DNA from 4 places in the Kosakonia oryzendophytica genome. Region 3 is predicted to be linked to each of the others. Evidence: predicted binding sites of a transcription regulator. Region 3 holds the regulator's gene; each other region holds the start of a gene.

Region 1 (6,267 bases), 2.3 Mb from region 3:
TTGCCTCTTTTGGCGCGCATCCTGATTTCGGCGTCGCGCTGGAACGTACCGTTACCGAGCTTCTGCAAGGCCGAGGTCTGAAAGATCTCGATGTGTTCACCCCACCGACCTTTGATGATGAAGAAGTGGCTGAGCACGCCAACCTCGAAACCCACTTTATTGACTCCAGTGGTCTCATCTCATGGGATCTGTTTAAACAGGATGCGGATTATCCGTTTGTTGACTGGAGCTTCGCCGGCACCACTGAAGAAGAGTTCGCCACTCTGATGGCCATCTTCAAGGCAGAAGATAAAGAAGTTTATATTGCTGACTACGAACATCTGGGCGTTTATGCCTGCCGTATCCTGGTGCCAGGCATGTCGGATATTTACCCGGCGGAAGATCTGTGGCTGGCCAACAACACCATGGGTAGCCATCTGCGCGAAACGATTCTCTCCCTGCCCGGCAGTGAGTGGGATAAAGAGGATTACCTCAACCTTATCGCGCAACTGGATGATGAAGGTCATGACGACTTTACCCGCGTGCGTGAACTACTGGGTCTGGCTACCGGGAAAGATAATGGCTGGTACACCCTGCGTATTGGCGAGCTGAAAGCAATGCTGGCGCTGGCGGGCGGCGACCTGGATCAGGCGCTGACCTGGACCGAGTGGACGATGGAATTTAACGCCTCCATCTTCAGTGCTGAGCGGGCAAACTATTACCGTTGCCTGCAAACCTTGTTATTGCTGGCTCAGGAAGAGGAGCGCCAACCGCTACAATATCTGAATGCGTTTGTGCGCATGTACGGTGCGCAAGCTGTCGAAGCCGCCAGTGCGGCGCTGAGCGGTGAAGCACCATTTTACGACTTGCAGCCAGCTGACGGTACGCTGAAGGCTTTCCCGGCACATCTGTCTTTGTTAGCAGCTTACGAAAAATTACAACGCGCGAAAACGGCGTTCTGGTCGAAATAACGACAAGTAGTGCGACAATCTGTAGGCTTAATGACGGGTCTACGCTATATTACGGGGCAATTTCATTGCCCCGTTTTATTTATTTTTTGGCAATGACGGCCAGTTGTAATATTTAGGTTAAATATGGGTAAATATTAATATCCTCCCAATCTAATATTGTTACTTCTTATGGCAATTACTCCATTTTAATTAACTGTTTTTTGGGAGGCGTCATAAAAAAAATTCAACTCTTTTTGCAACTTTTAAACTTTATTTTTATTTTGATAATCAACAAGTTACTCCGCATTCGTAGAAAAACCACGCGCTTTGCGGTCCTATAAGCCAGGCGAGATATGATCCATATCAAATTCTCTTCTATAATGCTTTGTTAGTATCTCGTCGCCGACTTAATAAAGAGAGAGTTAGTGTGAAAGCTGACAACCCTTTTGATCTTATTCTTCCAGCAGAGATGGCGAAAGTTGCCGAAGAAGCTGGTGTCTATAAAGCGACTAAACATCCGCTTAAGACTTTCTACCTTGCGATCACCGCAGGTGTGTTTATCTCCATTGCTTTTGTTTTCTATATCACTGCTACCACCGGTACAGCGACGATGCCGTTCGGTATTGCTAAACTGATTGGTGGTATCTGCTTCTCACTGGGGTTGATCCTTTGCATCATCTGCGGTGCTGATCTTTTTACATCCACCGTACTGATTGTGGTAGCGAAAGCCAGTGGGCGTATCACCTGGGGGCAACTGGCCCGTAACTGGGTAAACGTCTATGTCGGCAACCTGGTGGGCGCACTGCTGTTTGTGCTGTTAATGTGGTTGTCTGGCGAGTATATGGTCGCCAATGGCGGTTGGGGCATGAATGTGCTGCAAACTGCCGACCACAAGCTGCACCATACATTTGTTGAAGCTGTTGCGCTGGGTATTCTGGCGAACCTGATGGTCTGTCTGGCTGTGTGGATGAGTTATTCCGGCCGCAGCCTGATGGATAAGGCAATGATTATGGTGCTGCCGGTTGCGATGTTTGTCGCCAGCGGTTTTGAGCACAGCATTGCAAACATGTTTATGATCCCGATGGGTATCGTAATCCGCAACTTTGCGAGCCCGGAGTTCTGGACCGCAGTTGGTTCCAGCCCGGAAAGTTTTTCTCATCTGACTATTGCGAATTTCATCACCGATAACCTGATCCCTGTAACAATCGGGAATATCATAGGTGGAGGGTTATTAGTCGGGTTGACATACTGGGTCATTTACCTGCGTGGCAACGATCATCATTAATGGTTGTTTCAGGCAGTAAATAAAAAATCCACTTAAGAAGGTAGGTGTTACATGTCCGAGCTTAATGAAAAATTAGCCACAGCCTGGGAAGGTTTTACAAAAGGCGATTGGCAGAATGCAGTAAACGTACGCGACTTTATCCAGAAAAACTACACCCCGTACGAAGGCGACGAGTCCTTCCTGGCTGGCGCAACTGAAGCGACCACCAAGCTGTGGGACAAAGTAATGGAAGGCGTTAAACTGGAAAACCGCACTCATGCGCCAGTTGATTTCGACACCTCCGTTGCCTCTACCATCACTTCTCACGACGCTGGCTACATCAACAAAGCGCTGGAGAAAATCGTTGGTCTGCAAACCGAAGCTCCACTGAAACGCGCCATCATCCCGTTTGGCGGGATCAAAATGGTCGAAGGTTCTTGCAAAGCGTACAACCGCGAGCTGGATCCTGCGCTGAAAAAAATCTTCACCGAATACCGCAAAACTCATAACCAGGGCGTATTTGATGTTTACACCAAAGACATCCTGAACTGCCGTAAATCTGGCGTTCTGACTGGTCTGCCGGATGCCTATGGCCGTGGTCGTATCATCGGTGACTACCGTCGCGTTGCGCTGTACGGTATCGACTTCCTGATGAAAGACAAATACGCTCAGTTCCTGTCCCTGCAGTCTGACATGGAAAATGGCGTTAACCTGGAAGCGACTATCCGTCTGCGCGAAGAGATCGCTGAACAGCATCGCGCACTGGGTCAGATCAAAGAGATGGCCGCTAAATACGGCTGCGATATCTCTGGTCCGGCAACCAACGCTCAGGAAGCTATCCAGTGGACCTACTTCGGCTACCTGGCCGCTGTTAAGTCTCAGAACGGCGCTGCAATGTCCTTCGGTCGCGTATCTACCTTCCTGGACGTGTACATCGAACGTGACCTGAAAGCAGGCAAAATCACTGAACAAGACGCGCAGGAAATGATTGACCACCTGGTTATGAAACTGCGTATGGTTCGCTTCCTGCGTACCCCTGAGTATGATGAACTGTTCTCTGGCGACCCGATTTGGGCAACTGAATCAATCGGCGGTATGGGCGTTGATGGCCGTACTCTGGTTTCCAAAAACAGCTTCCGTTTCCTGAACACCCTGTACACCATGGGGCCGTCTCCGGAGCCGAACATCACTGTTCTGTGGTCTGAAAAACTGCCGCTGAACTTCAAAAAATTCGCTGCTAAAGTCTCCATCGATACCTCTTCTCTGCAATACGAGAACGACGATCTGATGCGTCCGGACTTCAACAACGATGACTACGCAATTGCTTGCTGCGTGAGCCCGATGGTTGTGGGTAAACAAATGCAGTTCTTTGGTGCTCGTGCTAACCTGGCGAAAACCATGCTGTATGCAATCAACGGCGGTGTTGATGAAAAACTGAAAATGCAGGTTGGTCCGAAAACTGAACCAATCAAAGGCGACGTGCTGAAGTTTGATGAAGTTATGGATCGTATGGATCACTTCATGGACTGGCTGGCTAAACAGTATGTCACTGCACTGAACGTTATTCACTACATGCATGACAAATACAGCTACGAAGCTTCTCTGATGGCGCTGCACGATCGCGACGTTATCCGTACCATGGCATGTGGTATCGCGGGTCTGTCCGTTGCTGCTGACTCCCTGTCTGCTATCAAATACGCGAAAGTTAAACCGATTCGTGACGAAGACGGTCTGGCTATCGACTTCGAAATCGAAGGCGAATACCCGCAGTTTGGTAACAACGACGCTCGCGTTGATGACATGGCTGTTGACCTGGTTGAACGTTTCATGAAGAAAATCCAGAAACTGACCACCTACCGCAATGCTATCCCGACTCAGTCTGTTCTGACCATCACCTCTAACGTAGTGTATGGTAAGAAAACCGGTAACACCCCAGACGGTCGTCGTGCTGGCGCGCCGTTCGGACCGGGTGCTAACCCGATGCACGGTCGTGACCAGAAAGGTGCTGTCGCCTCTCTGACCTCCGTTGCTAAACTGCCGTTCGCTTACGCTAAAGATGGTATCTCTTACACCTTCTCTATCGTGCCGAATGCGTTGGGTAAAGACGACGAAGTGCGTAAAACCAACCTGGCTGGCCTGATGGATGGTTATTTCCACCATGAAGCGTCCATCGAAGGTGGTCAGCACCTGAACGTAAACGTGATGAACCGCGAAATGCTGCTCGACGCGATGGAAAACCCGGAAAAATATCCGCAGCTGACCATCCGTGTATCTGGTTATGCAGTACGTTTTAACTCCCTGACTAAAGAACAGCAGCAGGACGTTATTACCCGTACTTTCACTCAGACCATGTAATGGTATTGACTGAAATCGCGAAGTAAAAAGCGTATACTAAAGGCTCCACGCAAGTGGGGCCTTTTTAACACCTGAAGTGTGCTTTGGCGGGCATCTCTCCCCAGGATACCCGCCAAAACAGACTTAGCGCAGAAGGAATCAAACTGCGCAGACACAGGCCCCGGATGGGCCATATCTGGAGAAAACACCGCAATGTCAGTTATTGGTCGCATTCACTCCTTTGAATCCTGCGGCACGGTCGACGGCCCGGGCATCCGCTTTATTACCTTTTTCCAGGGCTGCCTGATGCGCTGCCTCTACTGCCATAACCGCGATACCTGGGATACGCATGGCGGGAAAGAAATCACCGTTGAAGATCTGATGAGCGATGTCGTTACCTACCGCCACTTTATGAATGCGTCCGGAGGCGGCGTAACCGCATCCGGCGGCGAGGCTATCCTGCAGGCAGAATTTGTCCGTGACTGGTTCCGCGCCTGCAAGAAAGAAGGCATTCATACCTGTCTGGACACCAACGGTTTTGTTCGCCGTTACGATCCGGTGATTGACGAGCTGCTGGAAGTGACCGACCTGGTCATGCTCGACCTGAAGCAAATGAACGATGAGATCCACCAGAACCTGGTCGGCGTCTCTAACCATCGTACGCTCGAGTTCGCACAGTATCTGTCGAAGAAAAATATCAACGTGTGGATCCGTTACGTCGTGGTGCCGGGTTGGTCAGATGATGATGACTCTGCTCACCGCCTGGGTGAGTTTACCCGCGACATGGGCAATGTTGAGAAAATTGAGCTGCTGCCCTATCACGAGCTGGGTAAACATAAATGGGTGGCGATGGGCGAAGAGTACAAACTGGATGGCGTGAAGCCGCCGAAAAAAGAGACCATGGAACGCGTCAAGGGTATACTGGAACAGTACGGTCACAAAGTGATGTACTGAGTCACGATTACATCCCCAAAAAAAGCCGCAACGTCATGTCGCGGCTTTTTTATCTCTGGTAATCAGGCATGCGCCACCGGCGTCGGATGATGACCTGCTTTGCGCATCAGCATCATCAGATAGATAAACGACACCCCCGCAATCATGATAAACAGCAGGCTATCGGAATAACTTTGCATCAGCAACGCGGTCAGCGTCGGGCCAAGCAGACTGCCAATGGTATAGCTCAGCAGCAACGCCTGATTCATGGCAACCAGTTGGTGGTGTTCAACTTTTTCGCAGGCCCAGGCCATTGCAACCGGATAGAGCGTAAAACCCGCCGTGCCGAGCACAAACAGCGCGGGAGCCATTGCTGCATTGCTTAGCATGGCAAAACAGCCAATGATTACCACAAACACCTGCACACGTAGCACCAGCAAACGGCCAAAACGATCCGCCAGGCGACCAATTGGCCACTGCCCTACAATACCGGCGCTGACCAGCAACGCCATCCAGAAACCGATTCCTGAATCGCTAATCCCCTGGTGCGCAAGATAAAGCGGCATCAGACCGTACAGCGAACCAAGGATAATCCCGGAGATAATGCAGCCATTCACGCCCAGCCGCGCCTGGCGCAGGCGCAACATCGGCCATACCGACGCGGTGCCCTGTTCTTCACTTTGTTGATTCACAATACGGGTAAACAGCAGAGGCAAAATCGCCGCCAGCACCAGTCCGGTGGTCCAGGGCAGCACACTCATCAGCTCCGTCGGCAGTTTGCTGACCATCAGTTGGCCCAGCACTGTA
Region 2 (6,267 bases), 510 kb from region 3:
GTGGTCTGCACCACAAGGCTCAGGCGCCAACGCTGTAAAAACAGCGTATGCAGCGCAGGTGTGAAGAGGGCGTTATCCGCTACCATCTGTCTGGCCTGGGCGGCATATGGCGAATGGAGCTTATCCAGTAACGCGAGAATTTGCGGCAACTGAACAATAAACTGCGATGTCGACAGGAGCTGGTTTTGTTGGTAACTCAACACTTCTTCTGCCAGTTCTGGCGGAACGTCGGTCTCTTTAAGGTGTTTTCTCAGCGCTTCACGCCAGCGGGGTACATCGTCAGTGATGGCCTGTTTCAGGCGAGGAAATTTTTCAAAAAACAGCGCCAGTTGCGGCGATGCCAGCAGGGCGACGATGAGCTCTTCAATCATCGCCTCCTCGCTGACGGTCATCATGACATTGAGGGTATCCAGCGTTAGCATTGACGCGCCTGTTGGATTTGCGCTCTGACGTCCTGCAAGCTGGCTTCAATGCGACCTAACCAGTCGCTGGCGATAAACAGGCATTTCTGCTGTTCGCTAAAACGGGTGTGCTGCTGATGCCAGGTGTTATCCAGCGCTTCAAGCTGTTGTTTGATCTCTTCCGGAACGTTTTCCGGCGTAGCACCCGGCAGCGCGAGGCGCGATCCCTGTAAACTGACGTCGCGGATCAGCAGATGCAGGCTGGTGTCCACTTCCAGATCAAGCGGTTGCGCAAAACCAATGCCGTTGAGCTTACCGCGGATCTCCCCGCCTTTTGTCAGCCATTGCGCCAGCGCATTGCGTTCAATGGTGACATGAATAACCTGCATATCGTGCAGTTTCAGCGGCTTTTGCAACAACAAGGTCAGTACCGGGTCGTCCAGATCTTCCGGCAAGTCATAATGCGGTCGACGGCTGAACATACCGCCCTGACGGCTGACTTTGAGCGCTGTTTTATCGCTTTGCTGTTGCTGAAGCCGCATATTCTGCTGAGCGATGCTGCTCAGTTGCGCCAGCATCGCTTGCTGCTGCCATGCGTGCCCGGTCATCAAAATATCTAACTGTTGTTGCAGCAGATTCATACTCTGCGCATCGTGCCACAGGCAGTCCTTCAGCAGGATCAAATCTATTGGCGCAACGGCGTCACGACCGCTAAAAAAGGCGCTGGATTGCAACAGTCGGATGGCCTTTTTCCATCGACGATCGGAAACATAAGGTGCGTTTGGTAAAGCATCAAGCTGCTGGCGCAGCGTATAAATCAGCTCAAAGACATGGTCCGGCAGTTTGACCTGCCCGATCTCGTGCTGCCAGTTGAGGTACTCTTCATCGGTGATCTGTAGCTCTTTCGCCACCGGATTGTCATTTTCATCCTGCTGACTGATCAGCATCGAGCGGAAGTTCCCCTTTTCCTGAACCTTGTCCAGCCACAGACGAATCAACATACGGTCATACAGCGCTTCGAGGCTGCTGTCTGCCTCCGGTAGTTCGTTAGACGCCGCCACCAGCAGACGCATAGGGATTTTCTCTTCGCTGGCACCGTTGCGAAAACGCCGTTCATTAATTGCGGTCAGCAAGGTATTGAGAATGGCGGGACCCGCTTTCCATATCTCATCCAGAAAAACGATTTCAGCTTCCGGCAGATAGCCACTGGTTAAGCGTTCATAGCGCCCTTCATCTTTTAGCGCCTGGATCGAGAGCGGGCCAAAAACTTCCTCTGGCGTAGAGAAGCGGGTCATCAGATATTCGAAGGCGCGGGCATGTTTAAAGGCGAATTTCAGACGACGGGCAATCAGACTCTTGGCGATACCTGGCGGGCCCAATAGAAATACGCTCTCTCCACTCAGGGCTGCCAGCAGGCATAGCCGAATGGCGTGGCTACGCTCAAAGAGGCCTTTCTCCAGCGCGCTGCTTAAGCGGGAAATTCTTTCAGCTAATAAATGCGAGTGAGCCATAATAGATTTGCGTCCTTTCGCCGTGTTATCCGGCTTGCAAAAGCGAGTATAGACGTTCCTGTAAGGGCTTGTAATAGACTGAAGAACAGCTTTATTTTCTTTGCTCCAGATTAACGTGGCCGCATTTAGGGGTACGATTTCGCAAATAATCGTGCATACTGTGCGCTTTTTGTGGGCCAAGGGACTAAGCACACATTTGTCATTTCAACAAAAGATTAGTCTATGAGCACTGATAATAAGCAATCGTTACCCGCGGTAACACTCGCGGCTATTGGGGTTGTCTACGGTGATATTGGTACCAGCCCGCTTTATACGCTTCGTGAATGTTTGTCTGGTCAGTTCGGTTTCGGCGTTGAGCGTGATGCCGTTTTCGGTTTCTTATCGCTGATTTTCTGGCTGTTGGTTTTTGTCGTCTCCATAAAATACCTGACATTCGTCATGCGGGCGGATAACGCCGGTGAGGGCGGGATCCTGACGCTGATGTCGCTGGCGGGGCGCAATACGTCTGCCAGAATGACTTCCGTACTGGTGATTATGGGGCTCATAGGCGGCAGTTTTTTCTATGGCGAAGTGGTCATCACCCCCGCAATCTCTGTTATGTCGGCTATTGAAGGGCTGGAAATTGTCGCGCCGTCGCTCGACTCATGGATTGTTCCGCTCTCTATCGTCGTCTTAACCTTACTGTTCGCGATCCAAAAACATGGCACCGGGCTTGTGGGGAAGCTGTTTGCACCGATTATGCTGGCGTGGTTTTTAATTCTGGCGGTTCTGGGTGCACGTGGGATTTTGTCTAATCCGGAAGTGTTGCAGGCACTGAACCCTGTATGGGCGGTCAATTTCTTCGTTCAGTACAAAGCGATCTCGTTTGTTGCGCTGGGTGCGGTGGTGCTTTCCATTACCGGGGTTGAAGCGCTGTATGCGGATATGGGGCACTTTGGCAAACTGCCGATTCGCGTGGCGTGGTTTATTGTGGTGCTGCCCTCTCTGGCGTTGAACTATTTTGGTCAGGGCGCATTGCTGCTGAAAACGCCGGAAGCGATTAAAAACCCGTTCTTTTTACTGGCACCTGAATGGGCGCTTATTCCTATGCTGATCATTGCCACCCTGGCGACGGTCATTGCCTCACAAGCCGTTATTTCAGGTGTCTTCTCACTGACCCGCCAGGCTGTACGTTTGGGTTACCTTGCCCCGATGCGTATTATCCATACCTCGGAAATGGAGTCCGGGCAGATCTATATCCCCTTTATAAACTGGCTGCTTTACTTTGCGGTGGTGCTGGTGATTGTCAGCTTTGAACACTCCAGTAACCTTGCGGCGGCGTATGGTATTGCCGTAACCGGGACAATGGTGCTGACATCGATCCTTTCTACCACGGTGGCGCGAAATAACTGGCACTGGAATAAGCTATTTGTTGCGCTGATCCTCACGTTGTTCCTGTGTATTGATGTGCCGCTGTTTTCGGCAAACCTCGATAAGATTGTTTCCGGCGGCTGGTTGCCGTTAAGCCTGGGTCTGGTGATGTTCCTGGTGATGACCACCTGGAAAAGCGAGCGTTTCCGTTTACTGCGTCGCATGCATGAACACGGTAACTCTCTCGAAGCGATGATTGCATCGCTGGAGAAATCACCGCCGGTACGTGTCCCCGGTACTGCGGTGTATATGTCCCGTGCGCTGAACGTTATTCCATTCGCTATGCTGCATAACCTTAAGCATAACAAAGTGTTGCATGAGCGTGTCATCCTGCTGACGCTGCGTACCGAAGATGCGCCTTATGTGCATAACGTTCGTCGCGTGCAGATAGAGCAACTCTCGCCAACTTTCTGGCGTGTTGTGGCCAGCTACGGCTGGCGTGAAACGCCGAACGTGGAGGAAGTGTTTCACCGTTGCGGGCTTGAAGGCCTCAATTGCCGCATGATGGAAACTTCTTTCTTTATGTCGCATGAATCGCTGATCGTCGGCAAACGTCCATGGTATCTGCGGCTACGCGGTAAACTTTACCTGGTGTTGCAGCGAAATGCGTTGCGCGCTCCCGATCAGTTTGAGATCCCGCCTAACAGGGTGATAGAACTGGGAACCCAGGTCGAAATTTAGTCCTGATTAAACCCCTCGCAATGAGGGGTTTTTGTTATTAATTGCTGTAAATTTTGCTTAAGCAAGAAAAGCTGTTTTTTTCATCATTTCCACAAGCGAAACGTTTCGATATCGATCACACTTCTGTAATGCCGGGATGGTTTTCTGAGCATTCTTCATACTACACTGCGTTCAGCGAAACGTTTCGCTAGTGGAGCATAAAATATGAAAAAAGGTCGTGTACTGAACGCTGACATTTCGTCGGTCATCTCTCGTCTTGGTCATACTGATACGCTGGTGGTGTGTGATGCCGGGTTGCCGGTGCCACGTAGCACACAACGTGTGGATATGGCATTAACACAGGGCGTTCCTTCCTTCATGCAAGTGCTGGAAGTGGTGACAACGGAAATGCAGGTTGAGGCCGCTATCTTAGCGTCGGAAATTAAACAATATAATCCGCAGCTCCACGAAACGTTGCTCAGCCATATTGAGCAACTGCAACAACACCAGGGAAATACCATAGCCGTGCAGTACGTTACGCACGAGCAGTTCAAAAAACACACCGCGGACAGTCATGCGGTTATTCGCAGCGGGGAGTGTTCCCCGTTTGCGAATATCATTCTCTGTGCTGGCGTCACATTCTGAGGCCCTCATGGACGCGTTATTGCAACTCAAGGGAATCGATAAAGCATTCCCCGGCGTAAAAGCCCTCTCCGGAGCGGCGCTGAATGTTTACCCCGGCCGCGTGATGGCGCTGGTCGGGGAAAATGGCGCCGGTAAATCCACCATGATGAAAGTACTGACCGGCATCTACACGCGAGATGCGGGTTCGCTACTTTGGCTGGGGAAAGAGACCACCTTCACCGGTCCTAAATCTTCCCAGGAAGCCGGCATTGGTATCATTCACCAGGAACTGAACCTGATCCCGCAGTTGACCATTGCCGAGAACATTTTCCTTGGCCGTGAGTTTGTGAACCGTTTTGGCAAAATCGACTGGAAAAAGATGTTTGCCGACGCCGACAAACTGCTGGCGAAACTGAATCTGCGCTTTAAGAGCAACCGTCTTGTGGGCGAGCTATCCATCGGCGATCAGCAAATGGTCGAAATCGCTAAAGTGATGAGCTACGAATCGCAGGTCATCATTATGGATGAACCGACCGATGCCCTGACCGACACCGAAACCGAATCGCTGTTTCGCGTGATCCGCGAACTGAAAGCGCAAGGGCGTGGCATTGTTTATATCTCCCACCGAATGAAAGAGATCTTCGAGATTTGCGATGACGTGACGGTTTTCCGTGACGGGCAATTTATTGCCGAGCGCGAAGTTGCAACGCTGACCGAAGATACGCTGATCGAAATGATGGTTGGCCGTAAGCTGGAAGATCAGTACCCGCGTCTGGATAAAGCGCCGGGTGAAGTACGTCTTACCGTCGATAGTTTGTGTGGGCCGGGGGTGGACAACGTCAGCTTCACCCTGCGTAAAGGTGAAATTCTTGGGGTGGCCGGGCTGATGGGGGCCGGTCGCACTGAGCTGATGAAAGTGCTGTATGGCGCACTGCCGCGCACCAGCGGCTATGTGACACTCGATGGGCACGAAGTGATCACCCGCAGTCCGCAGGATGGGCTGGCAAACGGCATTGTGTATATCTCTGAAGATCGTAAGCGTGACGGGCTGGTGCTTGGCATGTCGGTTAAAGAGAACATGTCGCTCACCGCGCTGCGCTACTTCAGCCACACAGGTGGCACGCTGAAGCATAAAGATGAACAGCAGGCGGTAAATGATTTTATTCGTCTGTTTAATGTGAAAACGCCCTCGATGGAACAGGCCATTGGGCTGCTCTCCGGCGGGAATCAGCAAAAAGTGGCGATTGCACGCGGTCTGATGACCCGCCCGAAAGTGTTGATCCTCGACGAACCGACCCGTGGTGTGGACGTCGGGGCGAAGAAAGAAATTTATCAGTTAATTAACCAGTTTAAGGCCGATGGCCTGAGCATCATTCTTGTCTCTTCGGAGATGCCGGAAGTTCTGGGAATGAGCGATCGCATTATGGTGATGCATGAAGGGCGTCTCGGCGGTGAATTCACGCGCGAGCAGGCCACTCAGGAAGTATTGATGGCTGCCGCTGTGGGCAAGCTTAATCGTGTGAATCAGGAGTAAAAAAGATGACTACCCAGGCTGTTTCTGGTCGCCGTTATTTCACCAAAGCATGGTTGATGGAACAAAAATCGTTAATTGCCCTGCTGGTGCTGATTGCGATCGTTTCGACCATGAGCCCGAACTTTTT
Region 3 (6,267 bases):
CGCGGAAACTGATTAACGCCACGTTTGCCGAGCGCGTGGTGTTTATGAATTCGGGGACTGAAGCCAACGAAACCGCATTTAAGCTGGCGCGTTTTTATGCATCTACGCGCCATAGCCCATATAAAACCAAAATCATCGCTTTTCATCATGCCTTCCATGGCCGTTCACTGTTCACCGTGAGCGTGGGGGGGCAACCGAAGTACTCCGACGGCTTTGGTCCGAAACCGGCAGACATTATCCATGTACCGTTTAACGATCTGCATGCGGTAAAAGCGGTGATGGACGATCACACCTGTGCGGTGGTGGTTGAGCCGATTCAGGGTGAAGGCGGCGTTACGGCGGCGTCACCGGAGTTTCTTAAAGGCTTACGTGAACTGTGCGACCAGCACGATGCGTTGCTGGTGTTTGATGAAGTCCAGTGCGGTATGGGACGTTGTGGTGAGCTGTTTGCTTATATGCACTATGGTGTCACGCCAGACATTCTCACCAGTGCGAAAGCGCTGGGCGGTGGTTTCCCCATCAGCGCCATGCTGACCACCCATGAGATTGCCAGCGTGTTCCATGCTGGTTCACACGGTTCGACATACGGCGGCAACCCGCTGGCGTGCGCCGTTGCTGGTACGGCGTTTGATATTATCAATACGCCAGACGTGCTGAGCGGAGTGAATGAAAAACGCCAGCTGTTTGTTAAACATTTGCAGCAAATCGGCGAGAAATTCGACCTGTTCAGCGATATTCGCGGTATGGGACTGTTGGTTGGCGCAGAGTTAAAAGCAGCGTACAAAGGCCGCGCTCGCGATTTCCTCTACGCGGCGGCCGATGCGGGCGTAATGGTGCTGAATGCCGGCCCGGATGTGATGCGCTTTGCGCCTTCGCTGGTGATAGACGAGCAGGACATTAACGAAGGGATGAACCGTTTTGCCGCTGCGGTGGCGAAAGTGGTCAACGGCTAACCCCGCAGGCTGCGGGTCAACCAGATGCCATGATGTGGGCGCTGACGCCATGCTACCGACGAAATGGTATGCATGGTGTTCAGATGCCCGAGCACCCGCTGTAGATGTTGCTCCAGGGTGCTCATCGGCCCGTGGGTCAATGTCTCCGGCGCCTCCAGAATATTCACATCCCCCGACTCGCCCGGCCCGTCATACTCCAGTCGCTGCTGGCAGCGTTGCAGGGCAATTTCACAGGATTGCAAATAGCGTTGTGCCAGATCCGGCGTCAGCATGGTGTGTTCGCGTGCGAGGGTCGTCATGGCGTTGATATGCTCAACAATAAACTGGCTGTGTGTCACCCAGAGCTTCATGTCCTCAAGGTAGCGGGTATTGAATCCCGGCTCGAGCATGGCCTGATTCAGTGAGTTGAACAGCGCATTGTGCGCCTGGTTGACGCGCATCCGTTGCCAGGCCAGCGGAGTGGGCTTCGGGTTATCGCTGAGTATCAGGCGAATAGCCTCCTGGTAGGTTTCCAGCGCGTCATGAGCGTTCTGCCGCAACAGACCACTTTGCCATTGCGGCCATAGCCAGACCATGCCGCCGAAGGCAATCAGGCAACCGAGCAGCGTATCGATCAGTCTGGCGACAATAAACTCCTCGCCGTTGAGCGTCAGCAGTTGCAGGGTATACACGGCGGTAATGGTAAAGCCGACCATCGCCCAGCCGTAGTTCTTACGGATGATCAGATAGCTTATCAGGGTGATCAGCAACATGGCCGCCAGCGTGACGCCGAGCGGTACGTGAAAGTGCAGGGCAATCCCGGCAATCATCAGCCCGGCGAGCGTGCCGGCCGCCCGGTGCACAATACGCACCCGTGTTGCACCATAGCCATTTTGCGTCACAAACATGATAGTCATCATGATCCAGTACGGCTTCGGCAAATGCAGTGCGCTCCCCATCAGACTGGCAATGCTGAGCATCACGCTGATACGCGCAGCATTACGCAACGCCGCAGATTTCAATGATAAATAACTTTTGAGCGCCGGAATGAGCGGCAGGCGCCGCTGCTTTTCTGCCATTAAATCGCGCAGATAGAGCGGACGTTGGGTTCGCAGCACACGGGCGATACGGCTAAAGTGCCAGGCGCAAAACTGACCGACCGGGTTTTCCGGATGCTGGCGGGCGATTTTTTCCAGCGCGCCAACCTGCTTGTCCATGGTGAAACGTGTCGGATAGCGATGATAGAGAATGTCATCCGCCAGGACGCGCAGGCGGGCGGAGACGGTTTGTGCATTCCAGCGGATCACCTGTTCAGCATGGGTCTGTTCCACCAGTTTTTGCACCTCTTCCGGCTGGTGCAGGCTGACAGAAATATGCTCCTGTAAATCCAACGCCATCTGGAAGACGCGCAGCAGACGTTTGTAATCATTGTGTTGATTGGCCGCCAGCATATGCAGTTGCTGATAGCACGTACTTATCATATCCACCGCTTTTTGTTGGCGTGCGAGTAGCGGCGGCAAGGCTTTTTCCGGATCGGCATGTTGCGTCAACAAGCTGTATTTGGCTTCGCAATAATCAGCCAGTTGCCGGTAGAGCAGGCTGAGTGATTCGCGCAGCGGCTGTTCGCGCCACATCCAGAACCAGAACCAGTTAAACGCGCCGTACCAGAGTGTACCCAGTGCATAAATTAGCAGGGGCTCCCACACGGGCATACTGCCCGCAAGACTCAGCGTGAAGATGGCGGCTATCAGCGACGCAGGCAGCAGCCGCCCGTGCAATGCGCTGATCTCGGCGGTCACACCGAGCAGTAAAGTGAGAACGGTAAAAATCAGCGGCAGAGGCAGGGCTTCGGCCAGCAGAAGCTGTACGGCAAGACTGCATCCGGCAAACAGCGAACCGCCAATAATCAGACGTTTAAAGAAGCGTTTATGCGGGGTATCAAGACCGGCAATATTGCAGCAGGCAGGAACCAGAGAAAACAGCAGGCCCTGTTGGAGATGGCCGACGATTAACCCAATCGCCACGGGCAAACATAACACCAGCGTTTGTCGCAGTGCATAGTTGATTTCGGGGTGATAAATCAGCCTGCGCCACATGAGGAAACAAAAACGGCGCGCCGGATGATCAACGCGCCGTTTTGCGGATTAACGGGTTCCGTAAACCACGATGGTTTTACCGTGGGCGGAGATCAGGTTCTGATCTTCCAGCATTTTCAGAATACGGCCCACCGTTTCACGGGAGCAACCGACGATCTGACCAATTTCCTGACGGGTAATTTTAATTTGCATGCCGTCCGGGTGGGTCATGGCATCCGGCTGTTTCGCCAGGTTCAACAGTGTTTGTGCGATACGACCTGTTACGTCCAGGAAGGCGAGGTTACCCACTTTCTCCGACGTGACCTGCAGGCGGCGCGCCATTTGCGAGGAGAGACGCATCAGAATGTCCGGGTTAACCTGGATCAACTGACGGAATTTTTTGTAGGAGATTTCGGCCACTTCACATGCGGTCTTAGCGCGTACCCATGCACTGCGCTCCTGACCTTCTTCGAACAGTCCCAGTTCACCGATAAAGTCTCCCTGATTCAGGTAGGAGAGAATCATCTCTTTCCCTTCCTCATCCTTGATCAGCACTGCCACTGAGCCTTTGACGATGTAATACAACGTTTCCGCTTTTTCACCCTGGTGAATCAGCGTGCTCTTCGACGGGTACTTATGAATGTGGCAATGAGACAAGAACCATTCGAGAGTCGGGTCTGTTTGCGGTTTGCCAAGCACCATGCGCGATTATCCTCTGTTATAAGCTGTCTCCAGACACAGGATGTGCACCCTGCGTCTGGGGTTGCAATCTAAACACGCTATCATTCGACTTCGTGTCTTCGCTTCCAAAATCCTCGGAAGTGGACCGTCAGCGTTATCTGCGGCCTCTAATCAATGATGTCCTTTGCGTACATGCGTAATGTCAATGTATCTCTGTAGCATCCAGATTGTTTTAGCATAGCTTTTACCGCATGTCTCCTGGTGTCTCGCTTCAGCATGACGCAGGTCGCCTTCCGTTGCGACTTTTGTTATGTGCGCGTAATCTGTAAAGAAAATTGCAACTCCGGAGTAAATCAAAATGCAGGCTCGTGTGAAATGGGTGGAAGGGTTAACGTTCCTCGGTGAGTCCGCATCGGGTCACCAAATCCTGATGGACGGCAACTCAGGTGACAAAGCGCCAAGCCCGATGGAAATGGTGCTGATGGCCGCAGGCGGATGCAGCGCGATCGACGTGGTTTCTATCCTGCAAAAAGGGCGTCATAACGTGACGGACTGCGAAGTGAAACTGACGTCGGAACGTCGCGAAGAAGCGCCGCGTCTGTTTACGCATATCAATCTGCACTTTATTGTCACCGGCCACGATCTGAAAGATGCGGCGGTTTCCCGGGCGGTGGATCTGTCGGCGGAGAAGTATTGCTCCGTAGCGTTGATGCTGGAAAAAGCGGTGAACATCACCCATTCCTACGAAGTCATCGAAGCCTGACGGACGATGCCCGGTAGCGTCAGGCTTACCGGGCATAATTCGACCACTGCTATTTGATCTTTTTCCCTTCCATCAGCCGTTGCACCAGTGGTGTCATAATCAGCTCCATCGCCAGCCCCATCTTGCCGCCCGGCACCACCAGCGTGTCCATATGGGAAATAAACGAACCTTGCAGCATCGCTAATAACCACGGGTAATCTATCCCTTCCAGATTGCGGAAATGGATCACCACAAAACTCTCATCCAGCGAGGGAATGCCTTTTGCCGCAAACGGGTTTGAGGTATCGACGGTCGGGACGCGCTGGAAGTTAATATGGGTGCGGGAAAATTGCGGGGTGATGAAGTTGATATAGTCTTCCATTGAACGCACGACGGAGTCCATCACCGCTTCGCGAGAATGCCCGCGCTCGCTGGTATCGCGCACCAGCTTTTGGATCCACTCCAGGTTAACAATCGGCACCACGCCAACCAACAAGTCCACATAACGCGACACGTCATGCTGCGGCGTCACAACGCCGCCATGCAGCCCTTCGTAAAACAGCACATCTGTGGGTTCCGGCAAGGGTTGCCAGGGGGTAAACGTACCCGGCACCTGATTCCACGGCACGGCTTCATCGTAGGTATGGAGATATTTCCGCGCCTGGCCTTTTCCGGTCTGACCATACTCGCTAAAGGTTTGCTCCAGCAGCCCAAAATCATTTGCTTCCGGGCCAAAGTAGCTGATATGCCGCCCAAGATCGCGGGCTTTGCGGATCGCCATATCCATTTCCGGGCGGGTAAAGCGATGAAAACTGTCGCCTTCCACCTCGGCGGCCTGCATACCAAGCTGGGCGAAGATTTTACGGAAGGCAAGGCTGGTGGTGGTGGTTCCCGCACCGCTGGAACCGGTGACGGCAATAACCGGGTGTTTGGCGGACATAGCAACTCCCTGAATCAACGATTGTTTTCAGTATAGCCAGCCGCCCGGCACCCTGTTAGTCCCGGAACTGCCCGCGCGGCATAATATTTACCGTCTCGTGCAGTTCAGACCACACCAGCACGGCTTCACCGCGTTGCAGTTGCCGTTTAACGTCGGCGACCTTTTGTTCAAGCGAACGTTCATGTTCACCATAATCGGTGCCTTCGCGCAAGACAAAGCTCTCAATAAGATTGTCCAGCGTTTCGGTTGCGATATCTTGCCAGGGAATGATCATTTGGACTCCAGATAAGTGGATAGCCAGTCCGGAATACGCGTTTCGAGCCACATTTCCGGGTGGCGTAATGTTCCGCCGACAAAACCAACATGACCCCCGTGTTCAGTCAATTGGTACTCAATATTCGCCGGCAAATGCCCGATATCCGGGATCACGTTATGATCCATAAATGGATCATCTTTGGCGTGAATGATCAGCGTCGGTTTGCGAATATCCGGCAGTACCGGCATTGCGCTACAGCGGCGATAGTAGTCCAGCGCGTCGGCAAAGCCGTGAATTTTCGCAGTGATCAAATCGTCAAACTCGCGGATGCGCCGCACTTTGCGCAGCGCCGACAGCGTTAACGGCAGTGACCCCGGGTAAGCACGTAACTTTCGCGCCGCATTGGCTTTCAGCAAGTTCAGCAAGTAGCGCTGATAGACGCGGGAGAAACCTTTATCCATGTGGTAGCTGCACGCTTCCAGCACCAGTGGTGCTGACACAATCACCGCCGCATCGACTGGCAGGTTGTCATCTGCTTTCGCCAGCAGACAGCCGAGCATGTTGCCGCCAAGCGAGTAACCGACTGCCGCCGTCGGCGCTGCGCCAAACGTTTCGCGCAGCCAGTGCAAAAACCAGGTGCC
Region 4 (6,267 bases), 2.3 Mb from region 3:
AAGCTTTTTCCAGCGTGATCCAAGCTTCGTGACGTTTAGCTTTTTCACGGGACAGCAGGGTTTCACCGAAGCCGTCTTCTACTGCATCCAGAGCAACGTCAACTTCGTCACCAACCTGGATTTCCAGCTCGCCCTGGGCGTTTTTGAACTGCTCAGCCGGAATGGCGGACTCAGATTTCAGACCGGCGTCAACCAGTACTACGTCTTTGTCGATAGCAACAACAACACCGCGAACAATGGAACCCGGGCGGGTTTCGATTTCTTTTAAGGATTCTTCAAACAGTTGAGCAAAAGATTCAGTCATGTTTAATCTTCAGGTTTCATATTTAACGTCCACCTGGCTCCGTGCCGGATGGGGTTGTTTAACATACCCGCTGTCATTCCATTGCAACGGGGGTACTGCAAATTCGGTCGCAATTATGCGAGGGCCAATTTTTGGCGAGCATATTGTAGCGCTTTCTCAATCACTTGCTCAATACTTAAACGGGTTGAATCCAGTACTAAAGCATCGGCAGCAGGCACTAACGGCGCAACAGGGCGATTACGATCGCGATCGTCACGTTCTTTGATCTCGGCCAAAAGGCGTTCAAAGTTAACACTAAAGCCCTTCTCCTGCAACTGCAGCATACGGCGGTGCGCACGTTCTTCAGAGGAGGCGTCAAGGAAAATTTTCACTGGCGCATCGGGAAAAACAACGGTGCCCATATCACGCCCATCGGCGATAAGACCCGGTGCTTCGCGAAACGCGCGTTGGCGACGTAATAACGCCTCACGCACGCGCGGGAATGCCGCCACTTGCGATGCCGCATTCGCCACGTCCTGAGTGCGAATTTCACCACTCACATCTTCGCCTTCCAGAATCACTTCCAGATTGCCGTTGGTCGAGACAAAACGCACATCAAGATGCGCAGCCAGAGGAACCAGCACCTCTTCAGAGGTCACATCAACATGGTGATGTAGCGCGGCCAACGCCAGCACACGATAAATGGCGCCGGAGTCCAACAGATGCCACTGCAACGCTTCCGCCATTGCCTTGCAAAGGGTGCCTTTTCCCGCACCGCTCGGCCCATCAATGGTAATTACCGGGGCAATTGCCGTCATCTTCATCTCCTTAATCAGGGCATACCGTTACATAAACGCCGCGCATTATACGCGGCAATGCGCACGATCGTTACTCCCGCGTGCGAATAACCGAATATATGAAGCTGAGTGTAGAAGAATTGTGCAGGAAACGGGCTGATTCGCATCAGCCCGGCACAGACAGGAATGGGGTTACTTTTTATCTGCAGCAATGCGCTCGCGGATATGCTGCGCGCGCTCAGTTGACGGCGGATGGGAATCAAACATCGATTTCTCCGAACCCGCATCCAACTTCGCCAGTTTTTCAAAGCTGGTGACTAATCCCTGACGGCTGATATTACGTTTTTTCAGCAAATCGTAAGAGAAATCGTCCGCAGCGGATTCCTGAGTGCGGGAGAAGGCAGAATTCACCATATTCTCCGCCAGGTCACCAAGCTGAGACTGGGAGAGTTGTGCGCCTGCCGCGCTGCTGGCGGAGATGGCATCACGGGCAGCCAGTGTCGCATACGCCGTCTGCATTGCTTTGCGGCTATGACCCAGGGCAACGTGCCCCATTTCATGGCCCAGTACAGCTTCGACTTCATTGTCCGTCATCATATCCATGAGACCGCTGTACACGCGAATGCAACCGTTCGCCATTGCCCACGCGTTAACCTCTTTCGTCATATAAACTTTGTAGGTTACTGGCGTGCCATCGATATTGTTACCCAGCGCTTTTGCGATTTTGTCGAGGCGCTTCGCATAGGTACTGGATGCCGGGGCCAGATTGTTCTGTTTATCCATCTCCGCGCAAGACTTCTCTGAGAGCGCCTTCACGTCGGCATCGCTGAGCGTCGCCGCTTTGTATGCTGACATACCGGATTTGGTTAACGCTTCTGCGTTAATGCCACCCATGTTTTTACAACCAGAGACCAGAGTTGCCGCCACCAGGCAGCTAAAAATCATTGTTTTTTTCATAGACAGTCCATGTTTATCTAATTGAATCATCGGGAATAGTCCCGGGCAGATAGTAACATGGCGAAGAAGGTTGTCGACACTCTCAACAATAGCGGGTAAATCCGCCCTGCGATGCCTGCGCAGGGCGGGTAAATGTTATCAGGCGAGGGTACTAATACGGGCTAACTGTTCGAAGTAGTCCGGGAAGGTTTTGGCTGTGCATTTCGGGTCGAGGATGGTCACGGGCGTATCCGACAGCGCCACCAGCGAGAAGCACATCGCCATACGGTGGTCGTTATAGGTGCCAATTTCCGCAAACTGCAATTTTGCTGGCGGCGTAACGCGAATATAGTCTTCGCCCTCTTCGACTTCGGCACCCACTTTACGCAGCTCTGTTGTCATCGCAAACAAACGGTCTGTCTCTTTCACACGCCAGTTATAGATGTTGCGCAGCGTCGTCGTCCCGTTAGCAAACAGCGCCGTCGTGGCAATGGTCATTGCCGCATCCGGAATATGGTTCATATCCATGTCGATAGCGTTCAGCTCACCATGCGTACAGGCAATGTAATCATCACCCCAGACAATCGTCGCGCCCATTTTTTCCAGCACATCGGCAAAGCGGATATCCCCCTGCACACTGTTGCGGCCAATGCCGGTCACTTTCACTGTGCCGCCTTTTATTGCCGCGGCGGCAAGGAAATAAGAGGCAGATGAGGCATCCCCTTCCACCAGATAGTGACCTGGTGACTGATAGTGTTGCCCACCACGCACCACAAAACGCTGGTACTGCTGGTTTTCAACGTTAACACCGAAGGTCTTCATCAGGTGCAATGTGATGTCGATATAGGGTTTGGAAACCAGTTCGCCTTTGATGGTGATGATCGTATCTTGCGGGGCCAGCGGCGCAGTCATCAACAGCGCGGTTAAAAACTGGCTGGAAACACTGCCATCAACACTCACATCGCCGCCGGTAAAACCACCACGCAGGCGCAGTGGAGGATAATTTTCCTGCTCAAGGTAATCAATCTGCGCGCCGCCCTGACGTAACGCATCAACCAGATGGCCGATTGGCCGTTCTTTCATGCGCGGTTCGCCAGTCAGCACCAACTCATTGGTACCCAGGCACAGTGCCGCCGCCAGTGGGCGCATGGCAGTACCGGCGTTGCCAAGGAACAACTCCAGTTTTTCTGCGGAATGCAGGGGGCCACCGACACCGGTCACTTCGCAACGGGTGCGATCGGCAGATAAAGTGTAATGAACTCCCAGCGCGCTGAGGGCATTCAGCATATGGCGCACATCGTCACTGTCCAGCAGGTTCGTCAGAACGGTCGTGCCATGAGCGAATGCAGCAAGCAACAAAGCGCGGTTTGAGACACTCTTTGAACCAGGCAGATTAATGGTGCCATCTACCCGCGCGATGGGTTGTAACGTCAGGGATTCCATGAAACTTCACTCTCAACAAACAGAATAAAACCCCCGCAGTCCAACTACGGGGGTGCGTTAAAACAGGTCGATGATTAACCGTGGCGACGTTCGAAATCGACCATAAAATCAGTCAGCGCCTGTACACCCGCCAGAGGCATCGCGTTATAAATAGAGGCACGCATGCCTCCCACAACGCGGTGGCCTTTCAACGCATGCAAACCCGCAGCGAATGACTCTTCAAGGAAGACCTTATCCAGCGCACTGTCTGCCAACTGGAAAGGCACATTCATGCGGGAACGGTTCGCTTTTGCGACATCGTTACGGTAGAAACCGCTGTTATCAATCACGCCATAAAGCAACTCGGCTTTTTGCTGATTGAGTTTATCCATTGCAGCCACGCCCCCCTGCTTTTTCAGCCATTTAAACACCAATCCTGAAAGATACCAGGCAAAAGTCGGCGGTGTGTTAAACATGGAGTCGTTTTCGTTCAGCACGCTGTAATCAAGAATGGATGGGCAGGACGCGTGCGCTTTACCCAGCAGATCTTCACGTACAATCACCAGCGTCAACCCCGCCGGGCCGATGTTTTTCTGCGCACCCGCGTAGATCACACCGAAACGGCTAACATCAATCTGGCGCGACAGAATCGTTGAGGAGAAATCCGCAGCGACAACAACGTCGCCAAAATCCGGCGTTTCGTCGATGGCAATACCGTCAATCGTTTCGTTCGGGCAGTAATGCAGATAAGCAGCATTATCGCTCAGTTGCCAGTCACGCATCGGTTTTACCGCACGTAAACCATCAACAGTGATTTTGGCGTCGATAACGTTAGGTACGCAGTATTTTTTCGCTTCTTTTACTGCGCTCGCCGCCCAGTAGCCAGCATCCACATAATCCGCTGTGGTTTTCTCACCCAGCAGGTTCAGAGGGACGCCTGCAAACTGACCGCGACCACCGCCATGACAGAACAGAACCTTATAGTTGGAGGGAATATTCAGCAGGTCGCGAAAATCCTTTTCTGCTTCTTCCGCCACATGGATAAACTCTTTACCACGATGGCTAATTTCCATCACCGATGTACCAAGCCCTTGCCAGTCGCACAGTTCTTGTTGCGCCTGTTTGAGCACATCCGCCGGTAACATTGCCGGACCAGAACTAAAATTGAAGACCTGAGTCATTTCCCCTCACCACGCTATAAAGCAATAAGTTATTCCTGTGACATCGGTTTTATCATTCAGCGCCACGCGCCGCAACGGGTAATAGGCGCGGGGGGGAAGTTGTGCGCCAAATCACATAGCAGATTGTTTTGCATTGCTTACGGAGACCCGATAAAAACCCTGTTATGTGACCCGAATTGCCCGACTGGCCTTTGACCATTCCGGATTTGCGCAGCGCGGGCAGATTTTCTCTTCACCCGCCCGAAGCGGAACAATTTTGCTGCAACGCACGCAAACATAGTCTCCCTCTTCAGGGGCCTTTTTAAAGCGTTCACTACAGCCTTCCGGCAGAATGCACAAGCCGGGTTTGACCTCGTCATCGGTAAAGTAGTACACGCTAAGTTGCCCATTCGTTTCCATAATCGCCAGGCGGACCTGTCCTAACTGGTCAACACCGTTGGTACGTAATTCCATAAAGAATTCAAATTCAGTCAGATTCTCCTCGTGTAATTTCTCCCACGCCAGCTCGCCATCTTTGACAATCACCACCGGTTTGCCTTCCAGCAAATCTTCCAGTTTTTCACTGTGCGACATCAACCACATGACCAGTCGGTAAAGCATACCCAGTGTAATAAACACCACGAGTACGGGCAGCATAGGGACATCATCGTAGAAGGCCACATCGCCCGCAGCCGATCCCAGCGTCAGAATAATGAGGACTTCAAATAACGACATCTGCCGTACGCCGCGCCGACCGGTGATTTTGAGAAATAAGAAGACTAAAACAAAGGTATAGAGACTACGCAGCGCGACTTCCCACAGAAAATCAAGGGGTACCTTGTCGAGGGCCATCCGGTGCAGGTCAAACGCTTTCATTTTTTTATGCCTGAACAGTCAATTACTTTTCATAAGCATAGTCAGAAGTTTTATTTTCGCCGGACTAATGGGGAAGATAGCGCCAGTCATGTAAAACCCGTATCATTGCGCGCTTTACGTACGAAAAAAGTGACCGTCATGACTCAAACATTTATTCCCGGCAAAGATGCCGCGCTGGAAGACTCCATCGCTCGCTTTCAGCAAAAGCTCACCGATCTCGGTTTTAACATTGAAGAGGCCTCCTGGCTGAACCCGGTACCCAACGTCTGGTCTGTGCATATTCGCGATAAAGAGTGTGCGCTGTGTTTCACCAACGGCAAAGGTGCCACCAAAAAAGCAGCACTGGCCTCTGCACTGGGTGAGTACTTCGAACGTCTGTCCACAAACTACTTTTTTGCAGACTTCTGGCTGGGCGACGCTATCGCGCAGGGGCCGTTCGTTCATTACCCTAATGGAAAATGGTTCCCACTGCCGGAAGATGACAGCCTGCCGGAAGGTATTCTCGATGCACGCCTGCGCGCCTACTACGATCCGGAAAACGCACTGACCGCAGGCATGCTGGTTGATTTGCAATCCGGTAACGACGAGCGCGGTATCTGTGCCCTACCGTTTACCCGCCAGTCTGATGAGCAAACGGTCTATATTCCGATGAATATCGTTGGCAACCTGTATGTGTCTAACGGTATGTCAGCCGGCAACACGCGTAATGAAGCCCGTGTTCAGGGACTGTCGGAAGTGTTTGAGCGTCATATTAAAAACCGCATTATTGCCGAGAGCATTAGCCTGCCGGAGA

The links. Region 3 encodes CRP, which controls carbon source genes, mostly activating them, when cyclic AMP is high. Its sites were predicted from a motif close to ATGTGANNNNNNTCACAT; they were not measured.
Positions count from the first base shown of each region.
Region 1: focA (formate transporter FocA) is a predicted target of CRP. The motif match lies at 1,281-1,298, and genes of this name have one in related genera.
Region 2: rbsD (D-ribose pyranase) is a predicted target of CRP. The motif match lies at 4,107-4,124, and genes of this name have one in related genera.
Region 4: serC (3-phosphoserine/phosphohydroxythreonine transaminase) is a predicted target of CRP. The motif match lies at 4,719-4,736, and genes of this name have one in related genera.

Region 1 is NZ_CP115659.1:3,325,508-3,331,774, forward strand. Features, by position in the region: gene ycaO (30S ribosomal protein S12 methylthiotransferase accessory factor YcaO) at 1-950, shown strand, start outside; gene focA (formate transporter FocA) at 1,357-2,214, shown strand; gene pflB (formate C-acetyltransferase) at 2,266-4,548, shown strand; gene pflA (pyruvate formate lyase 1-activating protein) at 4,741-5,481, shown strand; gene O9K67_RS16170 (MFS transporter) at 5,544-6,267, opposite strand, start outside.
Region 2 is NZ_CP115659.1:5,074,752-5,081,018, reverse strand. Features, by position in the region: gene viaA (ATPase RavA stimulator ViaA) at 1-422, opposite strand, end outside; gene ravA (ATPase RavA) at 416-1,912, opposite strand; gene kup (low affinity potassium transporter Kup) at 2,135-4,003, shown strand; gene rbsD (D-ribose pyranase) at 4,208-4,627, shown strand; gene rbsA (ribose ABC transporter ATP-binding protein RbsA) at 4,635-6,140, shown strand; gene rbsC (ribose ABC transporter permease) at 6,146-6,267, shown strand, end outside.
Region 3 is NZ_CP115659.1:462,151-468,417, forward strand. Features, by position in the region: gene argD (bifunctional acetylornithine/succinyldiaminopimelate transaminase) at 1-953, shown strand, start outside; gene O9K67_RS02120 (YccS/YhfK family putative transporter) at 950-3,028, opposite strand; gene crp (cAMP-activated global transcriptional regulator CRP) at 3,077-3,709, opposite strand; gene O9K67_RS02130 (OsmC family protein) at 4,047-4,451, shown strand; gene O9K67_RS02135 (phosphoribulokinase) at 4,501-5,370, opposite strand; gene O9K67_RS02140 (YheU family protein) at 5,426-5,644, opposite strand; gene O9K67_RS02145 (hydrolase) at 5,641-6,267, opposite strand, start outside.
Region 4 is NZ_CP115659.1:3,319,085-3,325,351, forward strand. Features, by position in the region: gene rpsA (30S ribosomal protein S1) at 1-304, opposite strand, end outside; gene cmk ((d)CMP kinase) at 418-1,101, opposite strand; gene loiP (metalloprotease LoiP) at 1,273-2,037, opposite strand; gene aroA (3-phosphoshikimate 1-carboxyvinyltransferase) at 2,176-3,459, opposite strand; gene serC (3-phosphoserine/phosphohydroxythreonine transaminase) at 3,534-4,619, opposite strand; gene O9K67_RS16145 (DUF421 domain-containing protein) at 4,782-5,474, opposite strand; gene ycaO (30S ribosomal protein S12 methylthiotransferase accessory factor YcaO) at 5,613-6,267, shown strand, end outside.